3 regions of the Parashewanella sp. 2304DJ23-3 genome follow, and region 1 is predicted to be linked to each of the others. Evidence: predicted binding sites of a transcription regulator. Region 1 holds the regulator's gene; each other region holds the start of a gene.
What was found. Region 1 encodes NrdR, which represses ribonucleotide reductase genes. Its sites were predicted from a motif close to AAACACNANATNTNGTGTTT; they were not measured.

Region 1 (3,254 bases):
TTTTCGCTGTTAATGGTTAAACGAATATCATCACTTTGGCGCTCAATTTTGCCAATGTGACCTACAGCTTCAACAATTCCAGTAAACATCTTTACTCTCTTAGCTGAAAACGAAAGCGAGTATCAATACCTAACTTGCGTTCATCAATTAGGGTTAAATTGGGGATTTCTGTTATTGCACTATAATCTGGCAACTCCAGCATATTACGACCTCGACTACCCAAGATTTTCGGGGCCTGATATAGCATCAGTTCATCAGCCAAACCGAGTTCAATGAAGCTACCAGCAAGCGTTGAACCGGCTTCAATTAGGACTGAATTACAGTCGTTACCTAGATAGCCGAGTAATGCGTTTAAATCAATACGTGTATTTACCGTACTGAGTGTCAACGTCGTCACATAATTTGGTAATTTTTTCGTGAAAGCATCAGGATAAGGCTGAGCTGAAACCAAAAGTACTGGCGACTCAATTTGGAGCATTTTACTGTCGATAGGCATGCGACAATTCGAATCTAAAACGACTCTCAAAGGTTGTAGCACTTCATCAAGACGTTCTGCAATTGAGCCTAACTCCGACTTCCTAACATTTAGGCTGCAATCATCAGCCAATACAGTATTAATACCTGTAACAACAGCACAATGTTTAAGACGCAAACGCTGAACATCACGGCGAGCTTCAGCTCCAGTGATCCACTTTGAAACACCATTCGCTAACGCTGTCTTACCATCAAGGCTAGCAGCAACTTTAACAGTAACCCATGGTGTTCCAGTCGCCATTTTCTTTAAAAACCCAAGGTTTAGATTTGCTGCTTCTTGTTCATATAAACCGACATCTACTTGAATATTGGCTTGTTCAAGCATTGAGATGCCACGGCCAGATACTTGTGGGTTTGAGTCTAAACATGCAACAACAACACGGGAAACGTTATTATCGATGAGTGCTTGAGCGCAAGGAGGCGTTAAACCAAAGTGACTGCATGGTTCAAGGGTAACGTAAGCGGTAGCACCCTCAACTCGATAGTCTGCATCAATTAGAGCGTTAACTTCTGCATGAGGTTGCCCTGTTCTTTGATGAAACCCTTCACCAAGAACCTGCTCACCTTTTGTGAACACACAACCCACATTAGGATTTGGCCGGGTGGTATATTGGCCTTGGCGAGCAAGTTGAATTGCTCGGGTCATCATTTGTCTATCAAAGGTTGACCACATAAAATTTCCGTTAACTAAAAGAGAATTACTTTTCTAGCTTCGCAATAGCGTCACCAAACTCAGAAACATCTTCAAAAGCGCGATAAACCGAAGCAAAACGAATGTAAGCAACTTTATCTAATTCGATCAGTTGATCCATCATCAAATTGCCAATCATTTCAGAACCAATTTCACGTTCACCCGTTGCACGTAAAGTAGATTTGATCTTGGTAAGAGCCTGTTCAATTTGATCCATTGAAACCGGGCGTTTTTCTACTGCTTTTGATATGCCACGGCGTAATTTATCTTCGTCGAAGGGCTGTCTAGAACCATCACTTTTTATCACTCTCGGCATGACTAACTCTGCGCCTTCAAAAGTGGTAAAACGTTCATGGCACTGGAGGCATTCACGACGTCGGCGAACTTGATGACCGTCTGCAACCAGCCTCGAATCAATGACTTTTGTATCGGTCGTATTGCAAAATGGACAATGCATTAGCGTCTCCTGCTAAAAAAATGGCTGCAAATGCAGCCATTAAATTTTAACTTAGATTTAGCCTAAATCCCACTGAATTAAGCATAAACCGGGAAGCGTGAACAAAGTTCGAGCACTTGTGACTTAACAGTTTGAATCGTATCTTGGTTGTTTACGTCATCCAATACGTCACAAACCCACTGAGTCAATTGCTTTGCTTCAGCTTCTTTAAAGCCACGACGAGTAATCGCAGGCGTACCAATACGAATACCAGACGTTACAAATGGTGAACGTGGGTCATCAGGTACTGAGTTTTTATTAACGGTAATGTTTGCATGACCTAATGCAGCATCTGCTTCTTTACCTGTAATGCCCTTGTCGATAAGGTCAACCAGCATTAGGTGGTTTTCAGTACCACCAGAAACGATTTTGTAACCGCGTTCTTGGAATACTTCAACCATAGCTTTAGCATTTACTAACACTTGGGTTTGGTAAGCTTTAAACTCAGGAGATAGCGCTTCTTTAAATGCTACGGCTTTACCCGCAATAACGTGCATTAAAGGACCGCCTTGGCCACCTGGGAATACTGCAGAATTAAGCTTTTTATATAAAGCTTCATCATCAGCAGCTGAGATGATAATACCACCACGAGGGCCAGCTAACGTTTTGTGCGTAGTTGAAGTTACAACGTGTGCATGTGGAACAGGGTTTGGATAAACACCTGCTGCAATCAGACCAGCAACGTGCGCCATATCAACAAAGAAGTATGCGCCAATTTTATCTGCGATTTCACGCATTTTAGCCCAATCTACAACGCCTGAGAATGCAGAAAATCCACCGATGATCATTTTTGGTTTATGCTCTAATGCAAGCTGTTCAAGCTCAGCATAATCAATTTGACCAGACTCATCGATACCGTAAGGCACGATGTCATATAACTTGCCAGAGAAGTTTACTGGGGAACCATGAGTTAAGTGACCACCGTGTGCTAGGTTCATACCTAACACTTTGTCACCCGGTTGTAGCAATGCCATGTAAACCGCAGAGTTTGCCTGAGAACCAGAATGAGGCTGCACGTTAGCGTAAGTTGCACCAAATAGTTCTTTTAAACGGTCAATCGCTAAAGTTTCAACAACATCTACATACTCACAACCACCATAGTAGCGTTTAGCTGGATAACCTTCTGCGTATTTATTGGTAAGCATCGAACCTTGCGCTTCCATTACACGTGGGCTGGTGTAGTTTTCCGAAGCAATTAATTCAATGTGCTCTTCTTGACGAACACATTCTTTTTCCATTGCGCCAAATAGTTCTGGATCAAAATCAGCGATATTCATATCTTTTTTTAGCATTGCTTACTCCGGTAAACCGATATTTTTATCAATACATGTCTGTTCAGTGATGGGATCAATGAACAGTTTATTAGGGTTAAGGGCTTTGTATTTTTAGCTGGACGTATTCTACTTGGTTATAGGTTACAACCCAAGCATCTAAGCATAAAATTTTACAGGATAAATCTTTTTGTTCTTTCGCCCTTAAAGTACAATCTGCGTCAAGAACTTAACCACAAGATTGATTACTTATGGCTCAATT
Region 2 (3,254 bases), on a different contig from region 1:
TGAGCATGTGTTGGATTTATTGGAAGGAAGTGCGAGCAACTTTGTTAAACATTTTAAAAGCATATAATGGTAATTATGCTGGATAATTTACAAATGGAGTGGTTTGACAGACAACTCGATCACCTGTTTTAACTCTAGCTTCAGTAGTTTTTGCTATGCCTTCAAGTATTTGTACTGAGACAATAATATCTACTGACTTTGCCAAGCCTTCTGATTCATAGGCCATGACACTACTTAGCAGAGTTTTTTCCTGATTGAAGGCAATATCGGTATACATTTTGAAGGTAAGAGTTAACTCATTATCTTCGAGTAAAACAGAATAGCTTCTCTCAACTTGTGACAAAGCAAGAGGTTTGGGCGCACCTGATGGTAAGCCTTTGATAACTTCATAGACATCTGCATCGACTCCTTGTTTGGCAAGTGCCATTATAGCTTTTAAGTTATTCCCACAAGCAACTTTAAATTTTGTGAAATTTTCAAGAGTGACTTTTTCTCCGTTAAATGTATAGCTGTCGCTAAAACTATCTCTATACAAATCTTTCTCAAATTTATCTTTTGTATCTGTGGCAACTTTTATTTGGAGATTCAATTGAGCATCTAATTCAGTTAGAGAAGGTGATATGACAAATGACTTAAGGGAACAATGAGGAGCCATCATTACTATTTCTTCACAATTACCTTTGAGTGAAGAATAGCTGATGAATTGGGGTTGGCTTGCTGGTAATGCTAATTCTTTTAGTTGTAAGAATAATGATTCTTTTTTTCGATCTTCAGTTAAATAACTGCATAGTGCTAAATAAACCTCTTTTGCTTTTTCGATGTTTTCGAGTTGAAAATGGATAGATAAAAATTCCCATGTTAACTCGACTATTTCAGGATCAATACAATCGAGCTGTGATTTAAGTTTACTCGTATCGATGCTATCCACTGATGAATTGTTACTATCAGTTGAGTAAGCTGATGGTAGATAACTTTTCGGAATTTTGTTCAATGGGTTTTCTCCATACCTATTTAATTTAATTATAGATATAAAAAAGCAATCAAATTTAATAAAAGAAAAGATTTTTTTATCATGATCTTGATCATGATTATTGAAGTCACTGCCTGCCTAAATTCCTACAGATAGTATAATAAGATTAACTTAGCCACTATATGTTGTGGTTTGAACAATTCATTGTCACAAGTGTTGTTAATTGGAGAATGGCATGCCAGTAGTTATTAAGAGGGATGGTATCAAAACGGAATTTGATGCAAAACGGATTTTCTTAGCTGTCGAAGCAGCAGCTCTAGCTGCAGATGTGAATGATAGCGAATATGCGCAAACCGTTGCAAATGCGGTAACTCAAAAGGTTGCGCAGCAGCACGAAATCGAAATTCAACAGTTGCAAGATCTTGTAGAAAATGAATTGATGGCGGGAAATTACAAATCTGTTGCTCGTCATTATATTGAATATAGACATGACAGAGATGTTGCTCGAGAAACGAGTAGCAGCTTGAATATAGAAATCCGTGGACTCATAGAACAAAGTAATGCTGCTTTACTAAATGAAAACGCTAATAAAGATGCCAAAGTTATTCCAACACAGCGTGATTTGTTAGCAGGTATTGTGGCTAAACATTATGCTAAAACGCATATGCTGCCTAAATCTGTGGTGAAAGCGCACGAAGCAGGTGAGTTACATTATCATGATTTAGATTATGCACCGTTTTTTCCAATGTTTAACTGTATGTTGATTGATCTGGAAGGCATGATGACTCATGGTTTTAAAATGGGTAATGCAGAAATTGAAACGCCGAAGTCAATTTCAACCGCAACCGCTGTAACTGCTCAAATTATTGCTCAGGTAGCCAGTCATATATATGGTGGTACTACGATTAATCGAATCGATGAAGTACTAGCTCAGTTTGTAACTAAGAGTTATGAGAAGCACTTAGATATAGCAGGAGATTGGAGTATCGCTGATGTTGAAGCTTATGCAAAAGCACAAACAGAAAAAGAATGTCACGATGCATTTCAGTCGCTTGAATACGAAGTAAATACATTGCATACCGCTAATGGGCAAACGCCATTTGTCACCTTTGGTTTTGGCCTTGGTACCAGTTGGGAATCACGATTAATTCAGCAATCAATCATGAAGGTAAGGATTGCTGGTTTAGGTAAGAACCGAAAAACAGCGGTATTCCCTAAGTTAGTATTTGCGATTCGTGACGGTGTTAATCACAAGCCGACAGATATCAACTATGACATTAAGAAAATGGCATTGAAATGTGCTAGTCAGCGCATGTACCCAGATATTCTTAACTACGACAAAGTTGTTGAAGTTACAGGCTCTTTCAAGACGCCAATGGGGTGCCGTAGCTTCTTAAGTGCTTATGAGCAAGATGGTCAACTGCAACATGAGGGGCGAAATAATCTAGGTGTTGTGAGCTTAAATTTACCTCGGGTTGCCTTAGAATCTGGTAATAATGAAGCTGAGTTTTATCGTTTATTGGATGAGCGCTTAAATGTGGCCCGATTAGCATTAGATACTCGAATTGACCGATTAAAAGGTGTTAAAGCCAAAGTTGCTCCGATTTTATATATGGAAGGGGCATGTGGCGTTAGGCTTCATGCAGATGATGATATTACTGAGATCTTCAAAAACGGGCGAGCATCCATTTCACTAGGTTATATCGGTTTACATGAAGCCATCAATGCACTGTATGGCACTGATGAGCATATTTATGACAGTGAAATGTTACGTGAAAAAGCCATCGCCATTGTTGAATATTTAAAAACTGCTGTTGATCAATGGAAGCAAGAAACAGGTTATGGCTTTAGCTTATACAGTACGCCGAGTGAAAACCTTTGCAGTCGTTTTCATCATATTGATGTAAAAGAATTTGGTATTGTAAAAGGTGTGACCGATAAAGGGTATTACACCAACAGTTTTCATTTAGATGTTGAAAAGAAAGTAAACCCATACGATAAAATTGATTTTGAACAGCCTTACCCTCTCATCGCAAATGGTGGTTTTATTTGCTATGGCGAATACCCAAATATGCAGCATAACATTGAAGCGTTAGAGAATGTTTGGGATTACAGCTATAACCGAGTCCCTTATTATGGGACGAACACTCCCATCGACGAGTGCTATGAATGTGGCTTTTTAGGTGAATTTGAATGTACCAGTAAAGGCTTTACTTGCCCTAAATGTGGAAATCATGATCCGAGCAGAGTATCGGTAACCCGAAGAGTGTGTGGTTATTTGGGC
Region 3 (3,254 bases), on a different contig from region 1:
GCGACTTTAGAATCAAACGGGCTGTGTGTATTACAGTGATCGACGTTTTGGATGTAAATACGGCCTGTTGACGCACGCTCTTGCATTAGAAGCGAGAAGAGCTCAGATGCCTTGATCGTTTGACGACGAATGCTTGTATCGGCTTCATACTGATTATAAAGACGTTCAAACTCATCTTGATCTTCAAAAAACGCATCGTATAGACCAGGCACGTCAGAAGGGCTAAACAATGAAATGTTTTGCTTTTTAATCAGACGAGAGTACATGGTTTTGTTGATTTGAACACCGTAATCTAGGTGACGAATACGGTTGTCTTCAACACCACGGTTGTTCTTGAGAACAAGCAATGATTCAACTTCTAAGTGCCAGATTGGGTAGAATAGGGTAGCTGCACCACCACGAACCCCACCTTGAGAACAAGACTTAACAGCAGTTTGGAAATGCTTGTAGAATGGAATACAACCTGTATGGAATGCTTCACCACCACGGATTGGACTACCAAGCGCACGAATACGACCTGCATTAATGCCAATACCAGCACGTTGACTTACGTATTTTACGATTGCAGACGAAGTCGCATTGATTGAGTCTAGGCTATCATCACATTCGATTAGTACACATGAACTGAATTGACGAGTAGGCGTACGTACACCGGCCATGATTGGTGTAGGTAATGAAATTTTAAATTGCGATGCCGCATCATAGAAACGCTTGATGAAATCAAGACGAGTATCTTTTGGATAGCGTGAGAATAGGCAAGCCGCTACAAGTATGTATAGGAATTGAGCACTCTCGTAAATTTCGTTTGATACACGGTTTTGAACTAAATACTTACCTTCTAACTGCTTAACTGCTGCATAAGAGAAGTTCATATCACGCCAATGGTCGATATAGCTGTCCATCTCATCTATCTCTTCACGAGTATAGTCTTCTAAGATGTGTTTATCGTACTTACCTAAGTCTACTAGGCGAGTAATTTGGTCATATAGTTTTGGTGGCTCAAATTGACCAAATGCTTTTTTACGCAAATGGAAAATTGCTAAACGAGCAGCTAAAAATTGGTAATCAGGCGTTTGCGGAGAAATTAAATCTGCTGCTGCCTTGATGATAGTTTCATGAATTGCTTCTGTAGGAATACCATCAAAAAACTGGAGATGAGAACGAAGTTCTACTTCAGAAACTGATACATTGTTCAACCCTTCGGCTGCCCACGTAATTACGCGGTGGATCTTATCGAGATCGATCCTTTCTCTCTCACCACTTCGTTTAGTTACTGTTAAATTGCTGTTCATTTAAGATGTGCCTTGGTTCATATATCTATCAGCAAAAATGCTGGGTGCCCATGTAAATCTTTCAAGCTGCAATACCATCGGCGAGTCAAGGCAATATGCGGGATTTGGCGTTTTTTACAACCACAACTCTAGGTGCTCGATTAAGTCTACTACACAAGATATAGTGTTTATGTTTTCTTTAGATACAAGATAGTGAGGTTTGACTCATTTTGCAAGTAGTATATGTTGGGGTTATCTTGTGGATAACTTGAGTGTAATTCTTACAGTTAGTGACGGCTAACCCCAGACCTTTTTCCTGTAAAACGCTGCAATACTATCGTTGATAATTTATGCTAAAAAAATTGATTTTTTAATAAGTTAAATATTTGTTAAACACAAAGTTTTAGTTTTTAAACAATGGTAAAAGATCAAGAGGATCTTTGATTGAAAGATCGGCATTCCAACCTTCAGGGTTGTCTTTTTCGCCGATATATCCCCATTCAACAAGCACTGAGATCATACCCGAATTATTCGCCGCATCAATGTCTCTTTGAGCATCACCGAGGTATAAAATATTTTCGGGTTTACATTCAAGTTGTTGTGCAGCTAAAAGCATAGGGGCAAGCTCAGGCTTCTGAACTTTTGTACTGTCACCAGATACAATACATTTCAGTTTATCAGTCAAATTGAGCTTGTTAGTAAGCGGGCGGGTAAATCTTGCGGGCTTGTTCGTTACAATTCCAAAAGGGATATGAATAGATGAGAGAAAATCTAAAAACTTATCCAAATTTTTGAATAGTTTGCCCTTATCACCATTAACCTGTTGATAATGACTGAGCATGCTTAAACGAACACCAGAATGAACATCTTCAGTTTGGTCGGGTAAAGCTGTTTGTACCATGACTAGACTGCCATGAGAAGCTGCAAGCCTTACCTTACTCTCATCACAATGAGAAAAGCCATGATCCTGTAGGCTCAGGTTTAACGCATGAACTAAATCAAGTGCGGTATCAACGAGAGTACCGTCTAAGTCAAACAATACTCCGGTTATTTTAGTGTTGGTATTCATATGGCTTTTTGACAAGCAATCATGTAGTTAACGTCTAGGCTATTGGTATAGCTGAAGATTTCAGTGATAGGGTTGTATTTAACACCTAGGGCATCAAAACAGCTTAACTCTGTGTGTTCTGCTAATTTGATTAACTCTGAAGGTTTAATGAACTTTGAATGATCATGAGTGCCAACAGGAAGCATTTTTAATACGTATTCAGCACCAACAATTGCTTGAATGTAAGATTTTATATTACGATTTATGGTCGAGAAAAATACGAAACCACCAGGCTTTACCATATCGCAACACGCCTGAATAACGGAGAGTGGATCTGGAACATGCTCAAGCATTTCCATGCAAGTAATGACATCATAATGTTCACGATGGTTTTCACGATGCTCTTCTGCGGTGATTTGTAAATAATCAATATCTACTTGGCTTTCAAGTGCGTGGAGACGGGCAACCTCTAATGGTTCAGTACCCATATCAAGACCTTGAACTTTTGCACCAATTTTTGCCATTGATTCTGAAAGAATACCGCCACCACAACCGACATCAAGCACGTGCTTACCGAAAATACCTTGAGCTTTTTCGTCGATATAATTCAGACGAAGTGGGTTTAATAAATGCAGTGGCTTGAACTCACCGTTTGGATCCCACCATGTTGCCGCCATACTTTCGAACTTGGCGATTTCTTCCTGATCTACATTTTGATTGTTTTGCATGTTCAAGCCTGTTTTAAGCGATGCTAAATAGAAAGACACATTATATACCTATATATGGAATTTATTGAAAGTAACTCGTGACTTAATAGTGCGAAATATAAGCAGTCGTTCAAAGAGTTTATAACGTTAAAGCAAGAGTTTATGAGGCTTGGAGGTAATTCGGTCAATATCTGGTCTTTTGTAATACTTTCAGGTCTAGCAGCTTTA

Region 2: the regulator NrdR is predicted to act here: its motif matches at 1,144-1,163, upstream of nrdD (anaerobic ribonucleoside-triphosphate reductase).
Region 3: the regulator NrdR is predicted to act here: its motif matches at 1,442-1,461, upstream of nrdA (class 1a ribonucleoside-diphosphate reductase subunit alpha).

The regions. Positions count from the first base shown of each region.
Region 1 covers NZ_JBWQOH010000002.1:233,957-237,210, forward strand. The annotation lists gene AC1EU2_RS06945 (riboflavin synthase) at 1-89, opposite strand, end outside; gene ribD (bifunctional diaminohydroxyphosphoribosylaminopyrimidine deaminase/5-amino-6-(5-phosphoribosylamino)uracil reductase RibD) at 92-1,207, opposite strand; gene nrdR (transcriptional regulator NrdR) at 1,233-1,682, opposite strand; gene glyA (serine hydroxymethyltransferase) at 1,760-3,013, opposite strand; gene ettA (energy-dependent translational throttle protein EttA) at 3,244-3,254, shown strand, end outside.
Region 2 covers NZ_JBWQOH010000008.1:92,199-95,452, reverse strand. The annotation lists gene AC1EU2_RS14465 (low molecular weight protein-tyrosine-phosphatase) at 1-67, shown strand, start outside; gene AC1EU2_RS14460 (hypothetical protein) at 74-991, opposite strand; gene nrdD (anaerobic ribonucleoside-triphosphate reductase) at 1,206-3,254, shown strand, end outside.
Region 3 covers NZ_JBWQOH010000003.1:206,461-209,714, reverse strand. The annotation lists gene nrdA (class 1a ribonucleoside-diphosphate reductase subunit alpha) at 1-1,292, opposite strand, end outside; gene AC1EU2_RS08945 (HAD family hydrolase) at 1,675-2,340, opposite strand; gene ubiG (bifunctional 2-polyprenyl-6-hydroxyphenol methylase/3-demethylubiquinol 3-O-methyltransferase UbiG) at 2,337-3,047, opposite strand.